2 regions of the Desulfosporomusa polytropa genome follow, and region 1 is predicted to be linked to the other one. Evidence: riboswitches for the same ligand, from Rfam matches in the RefSeq annotation. Region 1 holds a riboswitch; the other holds the start of a gene.
The links. A riboswitch is a leader RNA that binds a small molecule or an ion and turns the genes downstream of it on or off. The one in region 1 is predicted to bind cobalamin.

Region 1 (6,420 bases):
ATTCGCAGCCATGATGCCGGCTAGTTTTTTTGCTACGGCAATAGCCTGTATTTTTACGGGAATTATAGGTTATGTTTCAGTACTTGCAGCACAATACTACGGTGCCGACAGATATGACGATTGTTCAGCAGCCATGTGGCAAGGCGTATATCTGGGTATGTTTTTGTGTGTGCTGCTAATCCTACTATCCTTGGTTTCAGTCAATTTGTTTCAGATAATGGGGCATGGCGGTGAATTATTAAAGTACGAAGTCGAATATTTTTATCTTATTATATTGGCTAATTGTATCCAACTTTTTTCTACTGCGTTTTCCAGTTTTTATCGTGGTGTTGGCGATACCAAAATCATTATGTATGTAAGTATTGCCACAAACTTGGTAAACATTGTGTTGGACTGGCTGTTAATATTCGGAAAATGTGGCTTACCTGCGATGGGAATGGCCGGGGCGGGAGTGGCAACGATTATAAGCTGCATAATTGGCCTTATCCTGTATATTTTTCTCTTAAACAAGAAAACGTTTAAACATAAGTACAGAACATTAAGCACGTACAGTTTTAATAGAATTTTGCTTTATAAATTGTTAAAATTCGGGTTGTTTGCCGGAATACAGGCTTTTGTTGAAACAGGGTATTTCAGTTTTCTCCTGCTTATTATCGGAAAAACAGGTGAGTTTGCCTTGACATGTGCGAATATCGCTTTTTCAATTGAAGCAATTTCTATATTGCCAATTATCGGTATTACCACTGCGGCAGGTATTATTGCCGGTCAGGAGAGGGGGGCCAATAGGCTGAATAACATTACAGTGGTGATCAAAAAAGGAATGGTAATCGGGATTTGTTTTAATTTCTTAATTATTGGTTTATATAATTTATGTCCTGACCTTTTGATTTCGATTTTCACCAATGAACAGCAACAAGAAAAAATTCGGTACCTAAACAATGCGACTATTCCATTGGTGAGACTTACATCAATATGGCTTGTGTTTGATACGATTTATTTAACGATTGGCAGTGTATTGCAATCAGTGGGCGATACTAAGTTTATGATGGTAATCTATGTAGTTGTTCCGTTTCTATTTTATGTGGTTCTGCCATATATGCTCTGCGTTTGGGCAGAGCTTTCCATGATTTGGCTGTGGATTGCACTGACGGGATATAGCATAATTATGGCGATTTTAGTAACGAATCGATTTCTTGGCGGTAAATGGAAAGATATTAGCATTATCTGATACTTGTCGTTAGGATTGAAAAAATATACTATTATTGTAATATTTGGTTAGACTCCACTAATTTGCGCAAATAAAATAATATTTTTATTGACTCTATCCTGGGAAGATACCTTATTATTAAGGCAGGTTAAAAGCTTTAACCTAAATATATAACGAGGTGATTTACATGACACATCCAAAGTATGAATTGCCCAAAACTCCTCATGCGGAATATCGTTATAAAATGGCGATGAAACATGTTGAAGCTGCGAAAGCTGCTGGGAAATCTTCTGAAGAAATCCATGAAATCTTTAACAAAATTATGAATTACGATATTAATAATATGACTAATGACGAAGCCCACAAAAAATATCGTATGGCTGTTGAACATGCAAAAAAAGCACTTGAAAACGGCAAAACATCGGAAGAGGCACATAAGATTTTCCAACAGGTGTTAGAGTCAAAAGGCGAAGGCCATTGCCATAAATGAAGACTTGATTCAGAGGGTGTTTTTACACCCTCTGAATCCTAGTCGGAATTATCCAGGGACTTAGTCGCTCTTAACTCCCGCTTATAGAAGACGAGCGTCTTAGAGCGGCTTGGTCATCGGATAAACACGAATAAAATACCATAAGCGGTCTCATTTGTTTAATGAGACCGCTTAAAAATGTCTCCCGACTTTGATAGAAACAACATGCAGCCATGGTAGCATTCCCCTAAACTCTACTATAGGTATATACTTTATTATAGTATCATTTTCAACCAAAACTGTCAGTATCCTTCCCATATTTTAGTTTATAAACCGGGATAGGAACCCATAAAAAAGGCGGCATGGTATCGCAACAGAGCCAACGGAAAAAATTTCTTTATACCCACATTGGTATAATAATATGTAACTGGTCAGAAAAAAATCCTGCTGGTAGGGCTTAGTTACCATCCTGCGACACCTGACGGAAGAGTACCCCGCTCTGATGTACCATCCGGGCCGGGGAAACTGCCGCAAGCCCTGTCTGAAACCATCAGTGAGGAGGGATGGACTATTTGGTCAGACTGGATAATTTAGCCAAGAAGTGATTGACATTTCACGATAAAAGATGATATAATTAATATTAAATGTATAATAGTGTATTTTGACTGACAATTAAATAGTATTGAGGTAGGTGCCCTAAGGGGCTTAATAGGGAAGTCCGGTTTATGCCGGCGCGGTCCCGCCACTGTAATAGGGAGCGAATCCAAGATATGCCACTGAGACGAGAAGTCTTGGGAAGGTTTGGATGAGCGATGATCTAGAGCCAGGAGAACTGCCTATCTGTCAATCACCGTTTTTCACCCACGAGCGATGGGGAGGGGATTACAGTTGTTCATCTGCTTACTTAGAACTGTTCTAAGTAAGTCGTGTGGTATTACTGAATTCACTCCTGGTTATTATTAATCAGGAGTTTCTATTTAGTGTGCTGTAGAATATCTCCCGGTTGCGATGGCAGCCGGGAGTTTTCTAATATGTCCTTCTTTTTATTACTTTTTATGTTTTTTATCTTTTTCTTGGTCATATTGTGCAAAGGGGGTTAAACATAATGGATACACATTCCGTAACATTTCTCCCCATAGGAGTTACAGTATCAGTTGAGCGAATCCGCTTAACCCGTTATGCCGTTGGGTGCAGTTAACTATAACTGCTGCTAATTTCCAAGACAACCGGGATGACCTGAGTCGGTTTGCGTTAACCTTGCGGAAAGAAACCATGTGTACGGATATTGACATTGGTTGATAGGAGTTGAGTAACTTTGAAGAAAATAGAGAAAAAAGCCTTTTTAATGGTGGGTTTAGGCACTGCCTATCCGGAGGCCCGCCAATTGGCCAGCGAAAGTATTGATATCAAACTTTGGGCAGATTTCCCACAATATGAAGTGCGCCGGGCCTTTGCATCTCATACCCTGATAGAAAAACTGGCGAAACGCGACGGTATTCAGGCCGATGATGAGAGACAGGCATTAGAGCGCCTACAAGAAGAAGGGTTTACCGAGATTGTCGTGCAGCCCTTTCAGATCGCTGCAGGGGAAGAGTACGAAAAAGTCAGAGATGTTGTTCAGGACTATGCCGAGCGGAACGAGTTTGACAAGATTGTGACCCTTCCGTGTGTGACCGTCTGGGCCAAACCGATAAGATTTGCTATTCACTGATCATCAGCAAATTATATACGGCTAACCAGCTAGTTTCCGGATATATCTCCTAGAGCTGAGGTGCTTAAAGTGATAACGAAGTTGATGAATTTGTGTGAACTACCATACCATATTATTCAAGCTGATCTGAATCTAAGTCAATTCACCCTGGTTGGAATTGTCAATGGTATTTCAAAAAAAGTGTACTTAGTGACCGATGGCAATAACCACAAAACCATCCTTTATATCTGGAAAAAACCTGTTCTAGGACTAACAGAAGCGCATACTGACGGTTTACATTATTTGTATGCAGAAGGCTTTGAATATTTTTGCCATAACACCAGGTTGTTGACTGATCTGGGCATCAGAGTTCCCCGGATAATAAAAACAGGGCATTTTTCCGCAGAAGAGGCCTTTGATTATGCCTATGTGGAGTGCTTTGACGGGGTTAGTTTACAGGAGTATCTGCAGCACGGCAATATTGCAGAAATTAGTGATACGTTGAATGCAGAACTTAATAGATTTTATACCTGCAGCCGGGATTACTTTGGATCTCCTGTACTCACCAACAGATATGCTAAATCTTGTCAGCGTTTATGTTATGAACATGCTGTTGAGGAACTGGAAATAGCGTGTAGTTTTGACAGCACTGTAAAAAGAATGAAGCATTCGGTTTTGCAGCAGTTGGACAGCTACATGACTATCTTTGTCGGTCAATTAAAGCCGATCAGTTATGCACTTATACATGGAGAACCAACACCGCCGCATGTCTGGTTATTGACTGACGGCACAATTGGGTTTATTGACATCGAAGGCATCAAATATTTCGACATTGAATTTGAATATGCTCTCCTGGATATGTTGTATAATTTTTTATCTACCAGTAAGCCTAAAAGATATGACCGAAATAAGCTGCTATTTTATAAGCTGTATCACCAGATATGCTGGTTATCGGTTTCTGTAGATTATTTGCGGAATATTGATGCAACCAATAAATTTTTCACAAAGCTGAGGCGTACAGTGATTCGTGATCTGTATGAACGTGACAGGGAATGTAATTGACAAAATCCTATAGCTAAAACATTGGGGATTCAGGCGGAGAGTCTTGACTCGCGTACTAAGATAAAATAAGTAAGGGGCTGTCATGTGACAGCCCCTTAAAAATGTATTTCGACTTTTTAATTTTTATAGTCAACTTGGATAGCAATTTGTGTGACATATTCTTTGGGGTTAGCGGTAGACCAATAGTTACTTAGCTGGATAATGTAGGCATTGCCAATAATTTTCAGATTATTCAACTTAATAAAGTCAAGCAACTTTTTGATTGCACTTTTGTAGTTGACGTGGTAACCGTCAGGAGTGGCAATTTTAGCATAGAGTCCTTTCGGTTTGATTAAAGCCTTTGCGTATTCGTCAGGATGTGAGACCCGAGTGAAGATCTGTGTTATTGCTAGATAGTTTTCTGCCAGCAAATCTTCTGGTGTCAAGATATAGCCCATAAAGTATTCGTTAAAAATTTCATTTTTTGCGAAGGGAAGATTGTGCTCAGCAATAAGCTTAATCTGATCTTTCATTGAGCCCTTCAATGCGGAAAAATTGTCTGCCACAAAATATTCTTCTTCACAATTTTCTAAGGTAATACGGTTGCTTCTGATTTCTTTTGCTTGTTTTAAGCGTTCCACATTAACACGAAGATTGTGCTGGTTGCGTTGCAACAATTCAATCTGTAACTCGTATTCCAATGCTTTGTTGGAAAAGAGCCTTTGGAGAGAGTCGATATTGCGATTATTGACATAATTGCTTATTTCTTTTAAAGATACTCCCAGTTTGCGTAAGGTAATGATGATTTCAAATATAAAATATTGATCAAGAGAATAATAACGATAACCATTATCTTCAATAGAAGAAGGAGAAAATATCTTGTTTTTTTCATAATAGAACAAGGTTTGCTTGGATATTCCGAATAGCTGCGCAAATTCTCCAATTGTAAAATATGATTTAGATTTATCAGACATGATAAAAATTCTCCTTGACTCTACTACAAGCATATAGTTTATTATTACCTTCCTATAGGAAGGTGTCAAGCTTATGATGCGGTATGAATAAATAAGGAATAAATCTATAAACGGCGCAGGCCAATGTCGCCCTCAAGGCAGAGCAGGACGCAACGAAACAAATCAATCATGAGTCATTCTTTTTTGGCGTCACACTTAATAGTACAATCCATCTGATCCAAGGGGTGATTTTATCGGTAAGCGGTAAAACTACATGGTTTTATTGTAGTAGATCGCAATATAGGACGTTGTTGGTGAAAATTAAATTCTGCGTTATATCGTTTGATTAAGTCTGAAAAAGCAGCGAGCATACGAAAAGAAGATAGTTCTTCCCTATAATTTTCAAAAAAATTGCTCGTTATAAGTTGACGCTGAAAATGTTTGATTAATCCGAATTGACGAGTGCATATTTCCCATTGAGTTTTAGAGGTTATAGCATTTTGGTCTGCCAGCAACCTCGTGATATTTTGTTTGTTACGATTATCTGGCAATGTTTGAAGAACCCTTATAATGTGAAAACCATTTTTTTTATATATTGGCTCGATATGTTTTTGAAGTATCCTTATTCCTTCTTTTAATGAACGGTCTGAGTTAATTCTGGCAAAGCTCCATCCATTAAACATGTCTATAAATACATGGACATATAAGCTTCCTTTTTTCTCCAACCTTTTTCCGAAAAGGCATTTATAAACAATAAGTTCACCAGGCCGGTTCGGGCGCACGGCACGATCATGTAATTCAGGGTGCATCTTATAGATGAATTTTAGTTGGGTAGCATTTAGTTCGGAATTACAACTTAAAAATAGCCGATTTAACAAAATATTGCAGATCACTTCACGATTAGTAAAACCACACTCTTGTTTTAGCCGACACAAAGTATCCATTGTCATAGTGGGGATAAGTTTACGAAGTTTGTCATGAAGATGAAAGTCATTTAAATTTGGATTACGAAGGCAAATATTAATTAGTTGGTGGTGCATATCTGTAAGTTCGTGTTTGG
Region 2 (6,420 bases), 1.7 Mb from region 1:
TTCGTAACCGATTTATTTTCGTAGTTTACAATATCATAATATTCATCGTGATATGTATTTTCCAGGACTTCACCCTTTTCCCAGTCAAGACCGGTAATCAGTTTATGTTTGTCACCTAATTGCCAGCCTGTTTGGAAGGCAAAGCCTTGTGTTCTGCTTTTATAGATACCGCTAAAGTCTTGATTCATATAATTAGTATAAATGCGGGCAAAACCCGGCACGTTTTTTTGTTTATTGAAATCATAGGTTAGCGCCCAGTTGTTTGATAACTTTGCCGATTTAACGCTAGAGAGTGCAAACGCTGATGATACTGAATACGGTTGTCCGCCCTCATCATCCCAATGTTCAAAGTTAAACGTAACCGAACGATTATCATCAATTGTTTTATCTAACCGCATGGTGAAGCCTTGTCCCTCATATTTGCTATTCGGCCACCGATAGCTGTCACCTTTACTGCTGCCTGGTGTTAAGGCTGGATTCAACACGTTGTATTTCGTATAATCCTGTTCCTTTTTATTGGCGGTAACATACCAGCTAAATCCATTTTCACTGCCCTGCGTACTAAACCCATAATTGCGGTTACCCCAGGAACCGACAGAAACGTCCATTGTGGTTTTAGCCTCTGTTCCTTTGCGAGTAATAATATTAACCACTCCGCCGACAGCGTCGGAGCCATATAATGCGGAAGCGCCGCCCTTAACAATTTCAATACGTTCAATATTATCCAGCGAAATAATTGAATTTAGATCAATACCGGCCCGACTACCAATAACGCCCTGGGGCTGACTAATCCTGCGTCCGTCAATCATAACCAGCACACGGTCATCGCCGTTTAGACGAATTATCTGATTGGCACCAGCAAAACCTTTGGTAGTGACAATAACTCCATTAACGTCTCTGAGTACATCCCCCAAGTTGGCGAAAGCCCCTTTTTCAATTTGTTCTTTGGTAACAACCGTGACATTCGCAGCGGTTTTCGATACTGGCGTCAGCACCCTGTTCGCCGTTACCACCATTTCATCAAATGAAAACTGTTCTTGCTTAGCCGCCTCTTCTGCCAATGAAATACCGGGTATCTGGAATAGCAATGTACTTGTCACCATCGCACATAACCAAGTCTTTTTTGTACTTGTGGATTTCTTCCTTTTCACTATTGTTCACTCCTATTCTATACGTTCAGCTTAAATACCACAGGCATGGTAGTTTGACAGGCAATACTTTGACCTGACCCCCGCACTTTGGCTGGAACAAAACGCCAGCGCTGCACCGCAGCTGCGGCAGCATCATCCAGAAGTTCTGAACCACTGGATTGATAGATACTCACCTCGCCGGCGCGGCCATTTTCTAAGATTTCAATACTAAGCACTACAGTGCCTTCAATACCTGCCTGACGTGCTTTCTCCGGATAATTTGGTTCCCGGCGTGAGAGGATTCCGGGAGGAATGATTTCCCTCGCTGCGCCGGCGCTTTCCACTGAACCTGAACTACTTCCCGTAACACCGCCAGCAGGATTGCCAGCACCAGTTGCGGGTGTTCCTGCTGGAGATGCTGTTGTGCCTGTCGACGCAATCGTGCTACTATCAACAGCGACAACCGCCATAGCACTACTAACATCTACTACCGCCGCTTGCGTCATCTGTTCCGCTACAGGGTTGGTTTGTTGCTGTTGTGGCACCATCTCCTGACTTGATGGTGCTACCGCCGCCGGTGCCGGTATAGCCGCCAAAGAAGGGCTTGTCGGATCACTGGCTAACTCCAGCTCAATCAGCGTCTCCGGCATGGGAACAGGCAGGACAGCCTTACCGGCCAAGTACCCGACACCAGTTAACACAATACTATGCAAAAGCAAAGAAAGAACCATAGCTTTGCGCCAACGCGAACCTGCCACCCAATCCATTACTTATCCTTCCTTTCGGTCGCAATAGATACCCGCTGGGCCCCCGCTAGTTTCAATTCATCGAGAACAGCTACCACTTTGCCATATTCAGCCGCTTTATCAGAGCGCAGGATAAAAACCAGGTCGCTTTGCTTGCTCATTTCCAGTTGCACCCGTTTTTTCAACAATTCCAGTGGTATATCTTCCTGTTCAAATAAAACCCGTCCCTCTTTGGTAACAGCAATCGCCACACTGTGCGGTTTGTCGCTTTGGGACGAGGCAGCCTGCGGTAAATTAACAGGTATGGTCTGCTGATCAACCATATAGAGAGTACTCATAATGAAAAATACCAATAGGAAAAAAATAATATCAATCATGGGGATAATCATCAGTTTAGGCTGGCGCTCAGACCGCAAATTACGCAATTTCATGATGTTTCTCCTGTTTGATATGCCCCAACACTAACAGGCAAGCTTGTTCAACCTGGGTGATCAATTGGTCTAGGCGATGGTTGAAATAACTATACACAATCATCGCTAAAGTAGCTACACATAAGCCAGAGGCAGTAGCAATAAGCGCTTCCCCGACACCGCCAGTAATGGCCTGTGGCTGGCCAGCTTTAATATTCATGACACTGAAAGAACCAATCATGCCAATAACTGTACCCAGGAGACCCAAGAGTGGCGCAATGGTTACAATGGTGTCCAAATGACTTAGATTGGTACGCAAACCAGCAACAGCTAACGCAGCCTCACCCTCAAGCACACTTTCCACATTGGCACAGCCCTGTTGAATGTAGCCAATACCCTTGGCAGCAACACTAGCTGCAATTCCCTGAGTCTGTCGGCATAATGCATAAGCTGCTTCCCAATCAGCCTGTTCTAGCAATGGTGTAAGCTGCTCGCTAAACTCACGCATGTTGGTATTCATCTTTTTATAATATAAGAACCGTTCAACACCAATGGCTACAACCAGTAAGGAACAGGCCATAATCAAATACATAACCGGGCCACCTTTATGAAATATGCCAAAAAACTCTGCTATAATGCTCATCTTTGTTCCTCCGTTTTATGTAAATTACTTGTAATAATGCTCAGCAGCAATATCTGCCAGGTTTGCAGACAAGCTGCAGCACTCGTATCGGCGATCACAGGTGCTGTCACCCCAAATTTAGTGGCAACTGTCATAAGCAATTGATTGGCTACCTGACACACCTCACTACCAGATAATAATTCCCACTGCAGTTCATCCAGGAGATGTACATACAAAGCCCCATAGGTCACTAAGCAAGCATCACTGTCTATCTGGTATAGTTCATCTAAAAATTTAGGTTTAATCACAGCTTTTTCCGTATTATCTTCATAATAAACCTGCCATAGCTCTTCTTCTGCTAACCCATATCGTTTGAACCGGCGCAACATGCTGTGTTGCTGCTCTGGTGACAATCCAGTCTGCTTATACAAAGCTTCTTTAACAGCAGACACTACTGTCCGGCCAATCAATTCTCCCAGCTTCGAGTGTTTGCCCGCGCTCTCAAAGTACAGCGACGAGGTAGGATTAGCAATGACAATTGTCTGATCTGTACCTGAACCGGTAGCCAAACCGGTCGAGTAATTGCTGCCTGCCATGAGTTCTTGCAAGGCCGCCGTCTTGGCTTCCGTACAGGTAACCAGCGCTCTGCTTATAATGCCTGGCGGCAAATCAGCATCAATGACCAGAATAATATTGATAGTTCCAGGTTTTTCCACACTACTTTTATCAATAGGCTGAAAGTAGTCTGCTGGATCACCGACCCGCCCACCATTGACCTCAATACCGCCGGTAACAATGGCGGTTACTGTCAGGGTTTCATAGCATGCCGTATGGATAGCAACATTCTGCATAGAGGCCGCGGTCTCCATCCCAACCGTTGTCACCGGGTCCAGGCCGATTTCTTCGGTAATAAGCTTGATATGTTCCTGGTAGGTGAGCGCACGCAGGGTGCAGGCCATCCCAGCCCCAGGATTACAGTCATTATTAAACACAGCTGTCAAATCCTCCCGGTAACCCCCATTAACAATTGCTGTGCTGATTACCTTGCGTGGTTGCTCAAATGGAATGACAATACTTTTATAATACTGGTAAACAATATCGCCAGTAGATAAGGTACAAAGTTTCATGCTACTGCTCCTCGTACACTTCATTTTTTCTGACCTAAAAATACTGCGGATAAGCAGCCCGAGCTACGTCCTGTACGCCATACACAATGTACTGCGAAGTAGAAGTTAAGTGTCTGTCAGGCACAGCAATCATTTTTTTATTGCGAACAGCTTTTACCGACTGCAATGCCGGATCATTCTGTACATCCTCTGCGAACTTCTTCGTATCTGTTTTGCCACTATAATCCCAGACAGGCAGCAATATTACATCTGGATTAACACTGACAATTTGTTCTTTGGACAATACTTCATCACTATGCAGTCCAGCCAACGCCGCACCTTCTAATACCCCGGCCTGACGACAAATATCTTCAAAAGTACTGCCTTGTCCACCGCCGTCACCCATCAAGGAAAACCGGATAACTACCGGCTGACTGCCTGCAGGAACTTGCCGTACTTTCTCCTTAACTTGTGCCAGTTGAATTTCCATCTCGGCTACCAACCGTTCACCGGCTTGTTCTTCGCCAACAACATGAGCCATTGTTGTAATCGATTGTTTGACTTCGGCAATGGTGGTTGCGGTTTTATAGACATAGACCGGAATGCCTACCTCCCTGAGTGTTTGGCTTAGCGCTGGCGGCAGCCAGTCTGGAATAATTACAAGGTCTGGCTGAAGCGCAATAACGCTTTCGGCATTGGCCTGTATTTTTTTAGGAATCGCTTGGCCTTGTTCAACAATATTCGATACGCCACTGTTACCAGACAACTGCGTCAAGGCCGCAATACGCTCTTTGACTACCAGAGCCATAAGAATCTCATCAGTGCTAATAGAAAGCGACACAATCTTCTGGGGTTTTTGCGGAAGTTTCAATACATAGCCAGTACTATCTACTACTTCGTAACCCCCAGAACTGGCTGCACTTTCGCCTGGAGGCGAACTACTATTATTTTTTTCGGCACAACCACCTGTGAATACTAGCAGCAGTCCTAAAACCACAAGCATACTCAGTCGAAGGAATGACCGCTTAGCTAGGTTTACCATTGTCATAGCTTCATCTCCTGTAGGTTGTCTCTTCAGCAGATACTGTGCAGCATCATTGCCGCCAAAGCAGTGCAACCGTGTTATTTATCCTGCTTATTGAGAAAAAATGGATACACATAGCAAAACTCCCGACCACGTAAAGTCGGGAGTAATAAACAAACAGTAAGCTAATGCTAATAAAAAACTCCTGGTGTCAAAAACCAGGAGTGAATCAGCTAGTCGACAAAACGCCTACTGTAATCCCCTCCCCAAACCTCGTGGGTAACAAACGGTGATTGTCAGACAGGCAGTTCTCCTGACTCCGGATCATTGCTTGCTTAAACCTTCCCAGGAAATACATCCCAGTGGCGTATCTTAAGCTTGCTCCCCGTTACAGTGGCGGGACCGCGCCGGCTTTTAACCGGTCTTCCCTATTAAGCCCAGTTGGGCACCTACCTCAAATATTTTATTTTCCATATTCAGTATATACCTTTGTGAAAATACTTGTCAAGTTCTATGTCTTTTCCTTTTCATCTGAACAATAACTATAATTGACAATTATGTCGAAACAATTTATAGTTAAAGTAGCTATTCTGAATCATGAAGATTCGAAATTCCGGTATGAAACCTGAGGAAATGCTACCTTGGATGTTCATGCCTTTTTTATTAATTGCATTTCAGGAAGGTGAAAATATATGTGTAATACTAAGTTTTGGACAGCTGCCTGGCAGGAGGTACGAGATACCTCTAATTATGCTCCCAGTTATAGCAATAAACAGGGCTGGCAACAATTCTGGAATTCATTCGCCGAAGAACATGCACTGCGCAACCGCCAGAGCCGTTCTATTTATAATACCATTGTTGAAGGTCTTGTGGCCGACAAGGTGATCAGCCCCTTCAGCACCGTACTGGATATAGGCTGCGGTGCCGGTACCTATACATTGCCCCTGGCTTCCAAGGTCAGACAAGTTACCGGCTTGGACACAGCCGACCAAATGCTGGCGATGTTGAAATCCGAGGCCATACATGAAGGGCTTACATGCCGGATTGAGCCGCAGCAGGCAGATTGGCTCGATTTCCCATCTGAACCTGCCTATGATGTCGTGTTTGCGGCCAATACGACTGCCATCAATGATTATGACAGCTTAATGAAAATGAATGATGTGTCAACCGGCGTCTGTTGCCTTATCGGCTTTGCCGGCACTTACCATATCAAGGTTCGCTCTCTTCTGTGGGAACATCTCATGGGAGAACCCCCTGAGCATATGGCCTTTGACATTCAGTATCCGTTTAATATCCTCTATAATGAACGTTTCCTCCCGAACCTCAAGTTTTACAGTTACCGCGAGCGCTACCGGGAAACCCTGGCGTACATGATTGAGTAC

Region 2: linked by a shared signal. The riboswitch ahead of ACZ449_RS26655 (ABC transporter substrate-binding protein) and the one ahead of ACZ449_RS08295 (sirohydrochlorin cobaltochelatase) in region 1 are both predicted to bind cobalamin.

What each region holds. Positions count from the first base shown of each region.
Region 1 covers NZ_AP042400.1:1,363,761-1,370,180, forward strand. The annotation lists gene ACZ449_RS08285 (MATE family efflux transporter) at 1-1,228, shown strand, start outside; gene ACZ449_RS08290 (hypothetical protein) at 1,395-1,697, shown strand; cobalamin riboswitch at 2,349-2,530, shown strand; gene ACZ449_RS08295 (sirohydrochlorin cobaltochelatase) at 2,992-3,387, shown strand; gene ACZ449_RS08300 (hypothetical protein) at 3,457-4,428, shown strand; gene ACZ449_RS08305 (MerR family transcriptional regulator) at 4,545-5,381, opposite strand; gene ACZ449_RS08310 (hypothetical protein) at 5,612-6,420, opposite strand, start outside.
Region 2 covers NZ_AP042400.1:5,304,632-5,311,051, reverse strand. The annotation lists gene ACZ449_RS26680 (TonB-dependent receptor plug domain-containing protein) at 1-1,151, opposite strand, end outside; gene ACZ449_RS26675 (energy transducer TonB) at 1,169-1,897, opposite strand; gene ACZ449_RS26670 (ExbD/TolR family protein) at 1,897-2,307, opposite strand; gene ACZ449_RS26665 (MotA/TolQ/ExbB proton channel family protein) at 2,294-2,929, opposite strand; gene ACZ449_RS26660 (adenosylcobinamide amidohydrolase) at 2,926-4,035, opposite strand; gene ACZ449_RS26655 (ABC transporter substrate-binding protein) at 4,070-5,062, opposite strand; cobalamin riboswitch at 5,325-5,506, opposite strand; gene ACZ449_RS26650 (SAM-dependent methyltransferase) at 5,731-6,420, shown strand, end outside.